Regions from separate parts of the Clostridium estertheticum genome, predicted to be linked through region 2. Evidence: riboswitches for the same ligand, from Rfam matches in the RefSeq annotation. Region 2 holds a riboswitch; the other holds the start of a gene.
What was found. A riboswitch is a leader RNA that binds a small molecule or an ion and turns the genes downstream of it on or off. The one in region 2 is predicted to bind cyclic di-AMP.
Positions count from the first base shown of each region.

Region 1: it holds a riboswitch for cyclic di-AMP, as region 2 does, so the genes downstream of both, A7L45_RS08900 (cell wall hydrolase) here and A7L45_RS21025 (cell wall hydrolase) in region 2, are expected to answer to the same signal.

Region 1 covers NZ_CP015756.1:1,928,247-1,935,007, reverse strand. Annotated here, with positions in the region: gene A7L45_RS08915 (DUF6063 family protein) at 1-426, opposite strand, end outside; gene A7L45_RS08910 (hypothetical protein) at 428-1,960, opposite strand; gene A7L45_RS08905 (polysaccharide deacetylase family protein) at 2,313-3,152, shown strand; cyclic di-AMP (ydaO/yuaA leader) riboswitch at 3,609-3,737, shown strand; gene A7L45_RS08900 (cell wall hydrolase) at 3,735-4,385, shown strand; gene A7L45_RS08895 (amino acid permease) at 4,707-6,083, shown strand; gene A7L45_RS08890 (BRcat domain-containing protein) at 6,263-6,673, opposite strand; gene A7L45_RS24055 (DnaJ domain-containing protein) at 6,704-6,761, opposite strand, start outside.
Region 2 covers NZ_CP015756.1:4,531,255-4,538,015, forward strand. Annotated here, with positions in the region: gene A7L45_RS21005 (NAD(P)/FAD-dependent oxidoreductase) at 162-1,760, opposite strand; gene A7L45_RS21010 (CdaR family protein) at 1,741-3,036, opposite strand; gene cdaA (diadenylate cyclase CdaA) at 3,009-3,854, opposite strand; gene A7L45_RS21020 (hypothetical protein) at 4,090-5,112, shown strand; cyclic di-AMP (ydaO/yuaA leader) riboswitch at 5,187-5,310, shown strand; gene A7L45_RS21025 (cell wall hydrolase) at 5,313-5,870, shown strand; gene A7L45_RS21030 (NAD(P)/FAD-dependent oxidoreductase) at 5,967-6,761, opposite strand, start outside.

The sequences.
Region 1 (6,761 bases), 2.2 Mb from region 2:
TATTACATCCATTTTACTAATAATACTTGAAAGTGATCCATCAACGCTCCGCAGAACATCCTCACTTTTTATATATTCTTGAAGTGTGTAACTTGATGAATCTTTATAAAACAGCGTAATAATATTATAAATAATAAAATAACACATATATAATTCTTTATTAACCTTAAGCCCTAACATCTTCCTTAATTCTTCATTAGTATAACCAAACACCTTATTCTTTTCTCCAGCCGTAATAAATAAAGCACCCTTGTATTGGTATAAAGTTAAATTTAGCTTTTCAATCATGCTAGCAAATATATTATACATTTCCATGTTTGAATTATATTCCTCGTATAAGTCTGTATTTTCGCTGCTGCTTACATTCTCGCCAGTAATAAGCTTTGCAAACAGCTCAAGGGCTTTCTCCATATTCCAGTTATCCAATTTACTTCACCCTTTCAAATTTTATATTGGTAATTTTAAACAAAGATGATATTTCTATTACATCCTCAGGCATTGGTATTACTCTAAATTTAAGACCTATAAACTCATAACGATTTTCAGGCGTTAATATATTAATTATTATTTTATCAAAGATAGTTTTTTCGTCGACGTCAAGCTTAGATAAATCATAATAATTTTTTTGAGCAATATGCAGTATAAATGAATAATAATCTCCATTTTTTAAGATATCTCCTTTAAATTTACCTGCTAAATACAAATTAAATTCTCTTAAAGAAAATTGACCTTTCTCCAAAATGAATTTCATTAATAAATTCATAAATATTATGAAATTAGAAGCTATTCTTTCTTCCTCTATATCGTCAAGTGATTTATATTCTGTTTCTTTATAAGTTGTAACCTCTTCTATATCTTCCTCATTATTGGGTCTGTAGGTTAAAAGCTCATCTGTATTTTTCAAATTAAAAGTCTTACTAAACTTTATCTTTAAAAGCGGATTCATAAGATAAGCTAAAAGTGAAGCATTATCCAAAAGGAGAGTCCTTTGATAAACGGTTTTAAAATCAAAAGACATCCTAAGTTTATTTAATGTTACCTTTTTAATAATTTCGTCCGATTTTATCTTAAGGTCAGTAGAAGAATTTAAAAGTGCACTATGCTTTGAAATAGCTCGTTTAATCTCAGTTTCTAGATTATAAATATACTCCCTATTTTTTAAGAAATCCTCAGTATTGTGGCTTTCATTTTCCTCCATTCTCTCAAGAGCAATTTCTATTAGTTTCCTATTCTTATCAAATAGACCTTGTTCTTCATCAAACCACTTCATACTATTATTAAAAAGTTCATCTGCCTCTTTTATCCCCTCAGCAACGTTGTAACTCAAAATATTCAAGATTTCATTCTTTCTTTGCATTAATTTACTAACTTCATTATTAATACGTTTTACAACTTCAATACCACCTTTAAAATTCTTAGACTCAATCATTTTAGAGAGCAGTATCTGTTGAATACTTATTTTGCTCTCGTCCTTTATTTCCTTTGTATCAAGGTAAAACTCAATGGCCTCAGATGTTATATAATAACGTATTGTATTATCTAATATTTTGGATTCAATTAGTTTAATCCTAGATGACATCTGCTTCTTTTGAGCAGGGTCAAAATAATTATACGAAAAAGGTTTTCCATCATTTATAATTTTCTCAAAAATATAATTTACAAGTAAACTATTCTCTTTTTCATCTAGGTACAAATTATAATCTCGTTTTAGAATTTCTGTAGTAAACCTAGAAAACTTTTCAAAAGAAACCCCTGTATCATTAAAATTATTTTCTTCTATAAATAATCTTAACGATGCTACTACTATGTACCCCATATCAATAAAATTATATTTACCTTCCTGAAATAGGTCTAAAGATATCTCCCTAATCTTAAAAAAAGGATAATACTTTTTTAGGTTTTGCATTCTTTCATTATGTTCACTTATTATCTCATCCATAAAATCAAATTCATTATTCAAAATCTATCCACTCCTGATTTATATCTATTAATATAACTACACTCCCATATATTTCCTCAAACATAAGGTTCTTCCTTTCTTAGATCGTATATAATCTACTTATATTATAAATCATATGGTTATTTTTTTCATTAATAATTATATATATGTTTTAAGTGACCCCTAAAGACAATATATGATTTTGGAATCAAATAAAAATCTACTAGTAAATAATCTTTTGGATGTGGATAACTTCCGTTTATGACATAAAAATGACATTTTAGGAAGTTTTACTTGTATTATGGTTTTTTATAATGCATTATGTATATAAAGCTTGTTAAAATTCAAATAATGAAATGATTGGTGATAAATTGTGATAAATCTTGAAAAAAGAAAAAAAAGAAGAATAAGAAAAAGAATAAGATTTGGTTTAATAATATCAGTTATAGTTGTTCTGTCATGTTTAATATTTTATATTAATAGCAATAGTAAAGTAAAGAAAGTCTCTCCTACTAATGCAGAAAACAGCTTAAAAAAAAGTGTAGCAACACCAAAAAAAGTGACTTTAAAACCAAAGTTAAAATCACCAACTGCAGATTTTTATAAACATATTTATAAGTCAGATGGACATAAAATAGCCTATCTTTCTTTTGATGATGGACCTTCTGCCAACAATACTCCTTTGATTTTAAAGACTTTAGATAAATATAATATAAAGGCAACTTTTTTTATAGTGGGTAATATGGCAATAAAATATCCTGATTTGGTAAAGAAAGAATTAGCAGATGGACACTCCATTGGTAACCATTCATATTCACATAATTATAAGTATCTTTACTCTAACACTAACACTTTTATGAGTGATATTAACAAATGTGATACTATATTGAAATCAATCCTTGGTAGTAATTTCAGTACTAAATTAGTGAGATTTCCAGGTGGGTCATTTGGTGGCAAACTAGAACCTTTTAGAGAATCACTTAATAGTGCTGGATACAATTATGTTGATTGGAATGATTTAACTGGTGATGCAGAGGGACAAAATATTCCAGTATCTAAATTACTAAGTAACCTAAAAAAGAATACTGAGGGAAAAGACCATGTAGTCATTTTAATGCATGATTTCTTTACAAAGTCAACAACTGCCCAAGCATTACCACAAGTTATTGAATATTTAAAATCTCAAAAATATTCATTTAAAACACTTAATTAAATGATACTATAAAAGATAGAGCCCATGGATAATATTTATCCATGGGCTCTATTTCCGTTAGTAATTTCAGTTTTACAAAAAGTTCACACTTAACATTTAGTTAATACTAAATGTTAAAATACAATATTTAACTGATAAGAAGATATTACAAATAATTAAAATAAGCTTCAATCCATAACTACTAACAATTAGAAAGGTATTACGAAATTAAAAAAATTAAAATAATAGCCGCAGGTTAGCAATCGGAGAATATTTTTAGCTCCTTTTTAATATGTTAACAATTATTGAATGATTACCCATATATTTAAGTTTTATAGTGTATGATAACGGTTTCAAATAGTACTTAATCCCCCTTGTGGTAAGGATAGGAGAAAACATATTATTTACTTTTTCTACATAAATCCGGTGTAAATCTTTAAATAACCCAAATTGACATTTTTTACGAGCTGTATTATTATATCAGAGTAGCCGAATCTTCTAAAAGAAGTACCGGGGATTTAATTTTGGGGTGAAACTTAATTCACAAAGTGGGGTACCTCTACCCTAACCCGTCAACTAACCTGGAAGGCATTAGGAGGAATAATGATTAAATTTAAAAAACACAAATCAATTTTTTTAGCATCAGCATTAACAATTGGTATTTCAATAATTTCATCACAAAATATATTTGCAGCTACCTTGACAACTAGAAATTATACTGTGAAAAGTGGAGATACTTTATCTAAAATAGCACAAAAATATAAGGAATCATTAACTACGCTAAGGAAAGATAATAACAAATGGAATGATTCTATTTTTCCTGGACAAGTTCTCAAGGTTTCAGGGACAACTAGCGTTACTGTAAAAAAAACTGTACCTAGTTTAAAGGCTGCAGCACCAAGCACAAAAAAATACACAGCAAGCGATTTGAACTTACTAGCTAGATTAATAACTGCAGAAGCAGGAGGAGAATCATATATTGCTCAAGTTGCTGTGGGTGCAGTAGTTATGAATAGAGTTAAGAGCAGCGAATTCCCCAATTCGATTAGTGCTGTAATTAATCAAAAATATAACGGTTCTTATCAATTTACCTGTGTACAAAATGGCAACATTAAAAGACCTGCACCTGCAAGCGATGTTAAAGCTGCACTTGCTGCAATTAATGGAACTAATCCAATAAAAAATGCATTGTTTTTTAATAATGGCGTTAAAAAATCAGGTTCCATAAAAATTGGTAATATGATATTTATGTAGTCTATAAAATAAAAATTCTTTTTATACTAAATCATAATCTACCCCCTAGAGTGGACAGTAATATGCTCCCTTTAAAGTAAACAGATTAAACAATAAAAATCTGTTTACTTTAAAGGGAGCATTTATATATATATAATAATAAAACCTATATCCATATACCGTCTCCATATGTGGTAAAATAGTTTATGACATTAGGAAACACTTTTTTCGGAGGCTAAAGTTATTTTTGAATTATAATAAAAAATGATTCCTCTGAATTTTAGATATATAAATGGACGCGTATTTCCAAATAAACTTTATTTATTGAGGAGGACATATGTTATGAGTACCACAAATAAAGAGTTAAATCGAAGCAAACTACATAGAAATTTAAAAAATCGACATATCCAAATGATTGCACTTGGAGGTGCTATCGGAACAGGACTTTTCTACGGGTCTGGGACTACTATTAAAATGGCTGGACCAGCAATTTCATTTGCTTATGTTATTGGTGGGATTATCATTTACTTGATTATGCGTGGCCTGGGAGAAATGTCTGTTCATAATCCTGTATCTGGTTCATTTAGTTATTATGCGAATGAATATTGGGGGGAATTCCCAGGATTCTTTTCAGGCTGGAACTATTGGTTTAATTATATAGTTGTCAGCATGGCAGAATTATCAGTAGTCGGTATTTATGTTAATTATTGGTTCCCAAACATACCAATATGGATATCAAGTGCTATCTTTTTATTAGTAATTACATTAATTAATATTGCTAGTGTTAAAGCTTATGGTGAAATTGAATTCTGGTTTACAATTATTAAAGTTGTAGCAATCATTTTAATGATTGGTTTTGGTATATTTATTGTGTTATTTGGAATAGGAAATCATGGAATAGCTACAGGCATCAGTAATCTTTGGACACATGGCGGTTTCATGCCAAATGGAATCTGGGGTGTTCTCACTTCACTAGTAGTTGTTGTATTTTCTTTTGGTGGAGTTGAACTAATAGGCATCACTGCTGGAGAGGCTGATAATCCATCGATAACTATACCTAAGGCAATAAATCAGGTTGTATATAGAATACTTATATTCTATGTAGGTGCACTATTAATTTTGATGTGTCTTTACCCTTGGAACATGGTAGGTACACAAGGCAGCCCATTCGTTTTAATTTTTTCTAAAATGGGTATAGCAGGTGCTGCTACAATCTTAAATTTTGTAGTTTTAACGGCTGCACTTTCAGCTTATAACAGTGGCCTATACAGTAATGGTCGTATGCTTTACAGTCTCGCACTTCAAGGAAATGCCCCAAAAATACTTGCAAAAGTCAGTAAAAGAGGTACTCCCTATGTTGGAATACTTGTTTCCTCATTATTTACAGCAATAGCAGTTATATTAAATTTTCTAATACCAGGTAAGGTATTTCTATATTTAATATCAATTGCAACTATCGCAGGAATACTCAACTGGACAATGATTATGATTACTCAAATTAAATTTAGAAATAAAATTGGTCCAGTCGAAGTTGAAAAGCTTGAATTTAAGCTTCCGTTCTTTCCTTATTCAAATTATATTTCCATAGCATTTATGGCTATGATTGTAATACTTATGGCTTTCTTACCTGATTTTGTATATGCATTATACTTGTGTCCAGTTTGGGTTATAATATTGTATATTGCTTATATGATTAAAAAAAAGACTGCAAACAAATAAAATGCCTTTGTGCAACATTTTATTTGTTCCAATCTAATCTAACAGAACCTTCTTTTTAAACTACACTATTGGTACCGATCTTTTATTATTTTAAAACATTTTTAATTTTAATAATGGACACTTCATTCATTCCCATTTCCATAAGTTTCTTAATCATATGTAACTAAACTTAAATTTATCTACCCTAAAATTCGCAGTTCAAACTCCTTATTGCAACTGGGACATTTTACTGTATGTTTTCCCCTCAATCGTTTCAAACGAAGCATCTTCTTGCAATGTGGACATTTGCGAAAACGATGTGTTTTAATCTCTTTAATTCTTCGAATCTCAAAAGCCCCTTTTGATTTAATAGGTTTAAAAAATTTCATAAATTTTTCATTTTCCATGTTTCTTTTGTAAACATTTCGAGACAATGCTCTAAAAACAATCCAAATTAAAATAGCAAACATAATTCCTCTTATAATAGTAGAATTGATAAAAGCATTCGCAACTATCAAAACAAAATATAGAGCAATCAAAGCAAGGTACAATTGATCTGTACCATATCTTCCATACATAAATTGTGCTAACTTGTTTTTAAAATTTCCCATTCTATTCACTCCTTATTAATATTTTCGTCATCAGCACCCACAGAACAGTTTCGCTAAACAAAGACCTAAGCATATCCTATTTAAACTT
Region 2 (6,761 bases):
ATTACACTCCCTCGATTATATATTTTATATTATATATTTTGTATTATGTATTAACTTTAATATTTATCTGATGTGTATTATTGTTTCCTGTTTTGCATTTTTTATCTTCTGTACCATTTTAACAAACTTCATAAAGGAAAATCAAGAGTTTAGAGAAATTATTATACACATTTCCATTTTTTCATTATACTTTCAGCAATTTTTAATCCATCAACTGCCGCAGAAATTATTCCACCTGCATATCCAGCTCCTTCTCCTGCTGGGTATAACCCCTCTAAAGATATACTTTGAAACTCTTCATTTCTATCAATTCTTACTGGTGCAGACGTTCTTGTTTCTATACCAGTAAGTATTGCATCATTTCTTGAAAACCCATTTATCTTATGTTCAAAATTAGGTAAAGCCTCTTTTATAGTATCTGTTACATAAGTAGGTAAACAGTTAGTAAGATCTGCTAATTTATAACCAGGTGTATAACTTGGCTTTATACTCCCTATTTTATCACTAACATTGCCCTTAAGGAAATCACCAACTAATTGCACTGGTGCATTATAGTTCTCTCCGCCTATCTTATATGCTAGTCCCTCATAATACCTTTGAAATTCAATGCCAGCCAGTGGATTATCTGAGGCGAAGTCTTTAGGTCCTACTGATACAACTATCGCTGAGTTTGCATTTTTTTTATCTCTATTGTACTCACTCATACCATTTATTACAAGTTTTCCCTGTTCTGACGCTGCGGATACTACAGCTCCTCCTGGACACATACAAAAACTATATACTGCTCTGCCCAATTTGCTACTTTTATAAGTAAGCTTGTAATCTGCAGCTTTTAGTCTCGGGTGACTTGCATATTTTCCATATTGATTTTCATTAATCATATCTTGTGGATGCTCTATTCGAACCCCTACTGCAAATGGTTTACTAGACATAGATACGCCATTTTTATATAACATTTCGTAAGTGTCCCTTGAACTATGTCCCGGTGCTAAAATTAAATTATCACAGGGTATTTCTTCTCCATTTACTATTAAGCTCTGCAGTTTTCCATCTTTAATCTTAATATCTTCAAGTTTACTGTTAAATCTTACTTCTCCGCCTAACTTAATAATAGTTTCACGAATGTTCTTCACAACGTCTTTTAACACATCTGTACCTATATGAGGTTTTCCAATATATACTATTTCTTCTGGTGCACCCGCCTTTACAAATTCTTCTAATATATAATCACACCTAGTGTCCTTTATTCTTGTAGTTAGCTTTCCGTCTGAAAAAGTCCCTGCTCCACCTTCACCAAACTGCACATTAGATTCTGTATTTAATACTGCTCTTGTCCAAAATTTATTTATGGTCTTTGTTCTATTCTCTACCTTTTCTCCTCTTTCGATAATTAACGGTTTATATCCCTTTTGTGCCATAAGAATACCAGCAAACATTCCTGCTGGTCCCATTCCTACTATTACTGGTCTATGCTTCATTTTTTTAGTTCCAAATTCAAACTCAGCCTCGTATTTGTCTTCTTCAAGCTTAACATCTTTATTGTTCGCTCTCGTGACTACATTTATTTCATTATCCATTGTGATGTTAACGGCATAATTAAACTTAATATTATTTTTTTTCCTAGCATCTATAGATTCTTTAGCTATTTTAATTTTCTTTATTTCACTATCAGAAACTCTCATTAATTTTGCAGCTTTTATCATTAAATCGTCTATTGGTTCATCTATATCTAAAGTTATATTATTTACTCTTATTGTCATTGCTCACTGGTACCTCCGTTTGCTTTTTCGTAATAGTTACTCCTATTTTATCCGGGTTGTGTGATACTAAAGTTACTCCTTTTGGCATAGACACAATTACTTTCACGCTTTGTTTGCCCTCTGTTAAACCTGTTAAATCTACTTTCGCGGAAAAATTATTTAAATCCAGATTATTAATAACTGATTCTAATCCGGAAACCGATATTGATGTCTTACTACTATCTAACGTTGCTAAATAAGTCTCACCCAAATTATTGTACTTGATGTCTAAACTTAAATCCTTTTGAACTGTCTTGTCTACCTTTTCTGTCGTAGCTGCTCCACTTGATGCATTTGGACTACTTAAATTAACTTGAACCTTAACCATAGCATCCCCACCGACCAAATTTAATCCTTTTGGAATTATAACCTTTGCTTCAACGGTTGTACTCTTAGTTATTTTACTTAAATCAACCTCTTCTGTGTTTAAGTATTTCAGATTATCAAGTTCAGCTAAGCTCCCTGTTATATCTACTGTATCCGGTACAGCCTTTATGCTTCCTAACGTATACTTAGCATCTAAACTTCCTGCAGTTTTCACAGTAACCTCTACGGATTTTGTCTTTTTTACAAGAGTTTTAACATTGATATAGGCTGGACTTACAACAACATCTTTTATTTCTTTTCCCGATTCATCTACCGCTTTAAGCTTGTATTCTTTCGATGTATTTGATTCCAAACCTTGTATATTTTCGTCAATCACTATTTTTTTCACTTCACTTATAACCTTTGAACCGCCTGATACCGTAGCATAATCTGATGATAGCTCTGGCTTTGATGCGTAAAAACCTTCTTTAGGTTTTCCACTTACATTTACATTTATAGGCAACTTTTTCTTAGTAAGTTCATCTAACTGTATTGTTATAAAAAGACCATCGCTATTTACCACATTTATATTATCTGGACTTTTTTTTATTTCAATAGGTATCTTATATTCTCCACTTTTAAGCGCATATGCGCCTAAGTCTGCAACCACCGTAAAATCAGATGCTTTCATAGCCAGAAGTATGCTAGTATTGGCTCCTTTAATATTTAGGGATGTTGTTAAATCTTGTCCTGAAACTAAAACAAGATTTGACTTAGTTAATACGTCGCTATTTAACATTGTTACAGGTACATTTTTAATTTTGTAAGCAGTCAACGGATTTTCCGTTCCTGTTATGAAAAGCCATAGCGCAAAGGCAGCTATTACACAGCAAATTTTAATTATTAATTGTTCTTTCCGTTCTTTATCCATGCCTTTACTCTCTCCTTTAATGTTACTTTTTTAGTTTGTCTTCTCTTTATTATTTGAACAAGTACATTTTTAAGCTTATCCTTGTCATAGTTTCTCATTAATCTTCCATTCATTGCAAGAGAAATAGTGCCTGTTTCTTCTGATACTATTATTGTTAAAGCATCTGAAGTTTCTGTTACTCCTATTGCTGCTCTATGCCTTGTTCCAAGCTTTTTGCTTATTTTATCACTATTAGTTAAAGGCAGAAAACACCCTGCAGCTATTATTCTATCATTTCTTATTACTGTAGCTCCATCATGAAGGGGAGTGTTAACTACAAATATATTTTCTAATAAGGCTGCAGATATTACAGCATCTAGAGTATTTCCTGTTTTAATTATTTCCCCAATACCTGTTCTTTGTTCTATTACTATTAGTGCACCTGTTTTGCTTTTCGATAATATTTCAACAGCATTAACAATTTCAGTTATAACCTTCTCCATTACCTCTTCATCTTCAAATATGTGCTTATCAGCAAAAGCCGTTCTTCCAATATGCTCTAAGGCTCTTCTTATCTCTGGTTGAAAGATGATAACAATAGTTAAAACACCAATTGTTATTGTTTTGTTTAATATCCAGTTTAATACTGTTAAATTAAGAAACTGACTTATTGGAATAAGTACAAAAATAAAAATAATTCCTTTTAATAACTGTATAGCTCTTGTTTCCTTCATTAGCATGTAACTTTTGTAAAATATAAAAGCCACCACTAGTATATCTAGAATTGAATATACACTTATATTTTTGATCGTGTTCATAATCAACTTATATACTTCCATAAAGCTCACACCCCTCTACTAAAACTCTTACTTCCAATTATACACTATGCTTTGCTTTATTAGTACATATTATAAGTTAATTTTATTGTAACAATTAAGCCTATGTTAAAATTTATTATATTAAATGTATAATACTTTTAAATTTAAAATAGTATAATTCTGCAATTTAACTAGAATAATATATGTATCATATTAATATAAGAATATAATGAAATTATTGAAGGAGTGAATTATTTTGGGTATAAATAAAAATATTATAAATACTAGTAACAAGAGAAAAAACCTTAAACTAATAATTTTTTTATCAACTATTTTGCTCTCCATAGGTATTTTCTTGATTTGTCACTATTCATCTATAACTAATGTATATAGTTCCTATAAAACCACTTTAATAACCAACATTAACGGTATAAATGATGTCAATAAAAATGTATCCCAATTTAATAGCAATAAAACAATAGATGTTGACTATGCAAAAAAACAATTACCTAAAATTATTAATGATTTATCTGTCTTTAAAGCTAATTTATCAAATTCACAGCCTACTACTAAATATAAAAAAGATAACGATAATTTAAAATCTGGCCTAGATAAAAATTTATTAATATATAGACAGACTTTAGCAATTTTAAATAATCCTTCTGGAAATGATGTAGAAACGTCTATGGAGAATCTTAAAACTTTTAGAAATGACTGCATAAATTTTTATTCATTAATAGATGTTCATAATGCTTCAATATCACTGCCAAAAATCTCTTTAACTTTCATTGATAATATTCTTGATTACAGTGATACCGCTGTAATGATAAAAAAGGAAACAGTTCTTAAGTCACGTCAAAACCAAGAATTTATAAGTGATATTGATGGTCTATCCACTGATTTCTTAAATATTAAAAGTAATCTTTACTCATATACAATAAAAGTGAGAAAAAAAGAGATGTCCTATTATAATCTTTCAAAACTAGTTGATGATGATTTCTCAAAACTAAACAATCTTAAAAGTACATTTAAAATTTTAACTGTTCCTACCTCCGCAATTCCCACTTATGAATCCTTCAAAATTTTATTAGATAAATACGAAAGTTACTTAAGTGATTTCAAAATTGCTATGACAAATGAAAATTCTAAAACTTCAAATGCATCGATAACTCCGAAAGTATTGGAATCTTTATATACTTCGTCTAATAAACTATTTAAGGACGTAGAAACTTCATATGCTAATTATATTAAATCCTATACTGATCTAAAAAATCAATAAGTCTATATTATTCATTTTACACTGCTTTATGTTATATAATAAAATATTAATGTATTATTTTCACACTATAGGTAATACTATATTAGCCGAAGTAAAAAATACGCGGAGGAACCAAGCATCTGGGGTGAATCACTAATTGTGTAGGTTAAACCTTTCCCGAACCCGTCAGCTAACTCCGCAGGCAAAAGGAGAGAAAAAATATGAAAAAGCTTACTTTTTTATCATGTATGATGCTAACATTATTTTTAGCATTTCCTAGTTTAAGCGTAAGTGGTGAACATTTGTATTCATTTGGATCAGAAAGTAAAGATTTATATAATGAACAAGTAGAGGCAGTAGAAGTATTTAATAAGTCAAATAGCTCAATTTGTATTACCGATAATGATATTTATTTAATGTCTCAAGTTGTATATGCTGAGAGTTGTGGCGAGCCTGATAGTGGCAAACTTGCCGTAGCATCAGTTATATTAAATCGTGCTAGTGATAGTCATTTCCCAAAATCTATTTCCGGTGTTATTAATCAAAAGAATGCTTTCTCTTGTGTTAAAAATGGAAAGGTATATCACAATGGCAAATCAAATGTTATCCCTGATTCAGCCTGTTACACTGCAGTACTAGATGCATTAAAGGGTAAAGATCCTACTTATAATGCTGTTTTCTATTATAATCCCGAAATAGCTACTTCAGGATGGATGAAAAGTATAAACAAAACGAATATAAAGACAATAGGAAATCACGTTTTCTTTGTAGTTAAATAAAAAAATATAAATTCTAAAATTAAAACCAGACAGTTAACTTTCGCTAACTACCTGGTTTTATTAATTATATTGATAAATTAAAATTCATTTATATTTCTATTTATTTACATGTAACTTATCCACATAAGAAACAGCAGATAATGCTGCTACTAAACCTTCTCCTGCAGATTTCATATATTGATATGGTGTGCCAGTACAATCTCCTGCTGCATAACATCCATCTATACTTGTTTTCATATCTCTATCGACCTTTATATGACCATTCTCAATCTCAATACCTGGTACTAATTGACTCGGAGATACGCTGTCTCTTAACATAAAAATACCATCTGTAGCTATTTCACCTTGATCTAAAATCATCTTAGTAACCACATCATCTCCAACTATTTTTAAAGGCTTGTTATTTATAATTTCTACATTTTCATTTAAATTATATTCACCTTTATACATTGGTATATAATATGTTTTTCCACTTAACTCACTTACATAATTAGCTTCTTCGACGCTTTCTTTATTATAACCAACTATAACAACTGTTTTCCCCTTATATAATGGAGCATCACAGGTAGCACAATATCCTACTCCTTTTCCTAAGAATTCTTCTTCCCCTATTAATGGCTTAGTATATTCTATACCTGTAGCTAATATTATAGCTTTAGCCTCATATACTTTTTCATTTACCATCAGAGCAAAATAATCCCCCATAGCATAAACATTGTTTATTTTTTCATTTACAATCTTTACACCCATATCCTTGATATGATCTGCAAATTTGTTTTTAAGCTCAGTTCCCGTAAGGTTATAAAGGCCTAAATAATTATTTACCTTTGCCGCTTTTGTTAATTTAGGACTCAGATCTTTATTCCCAAAGATTACTATGTTTTTATTTCT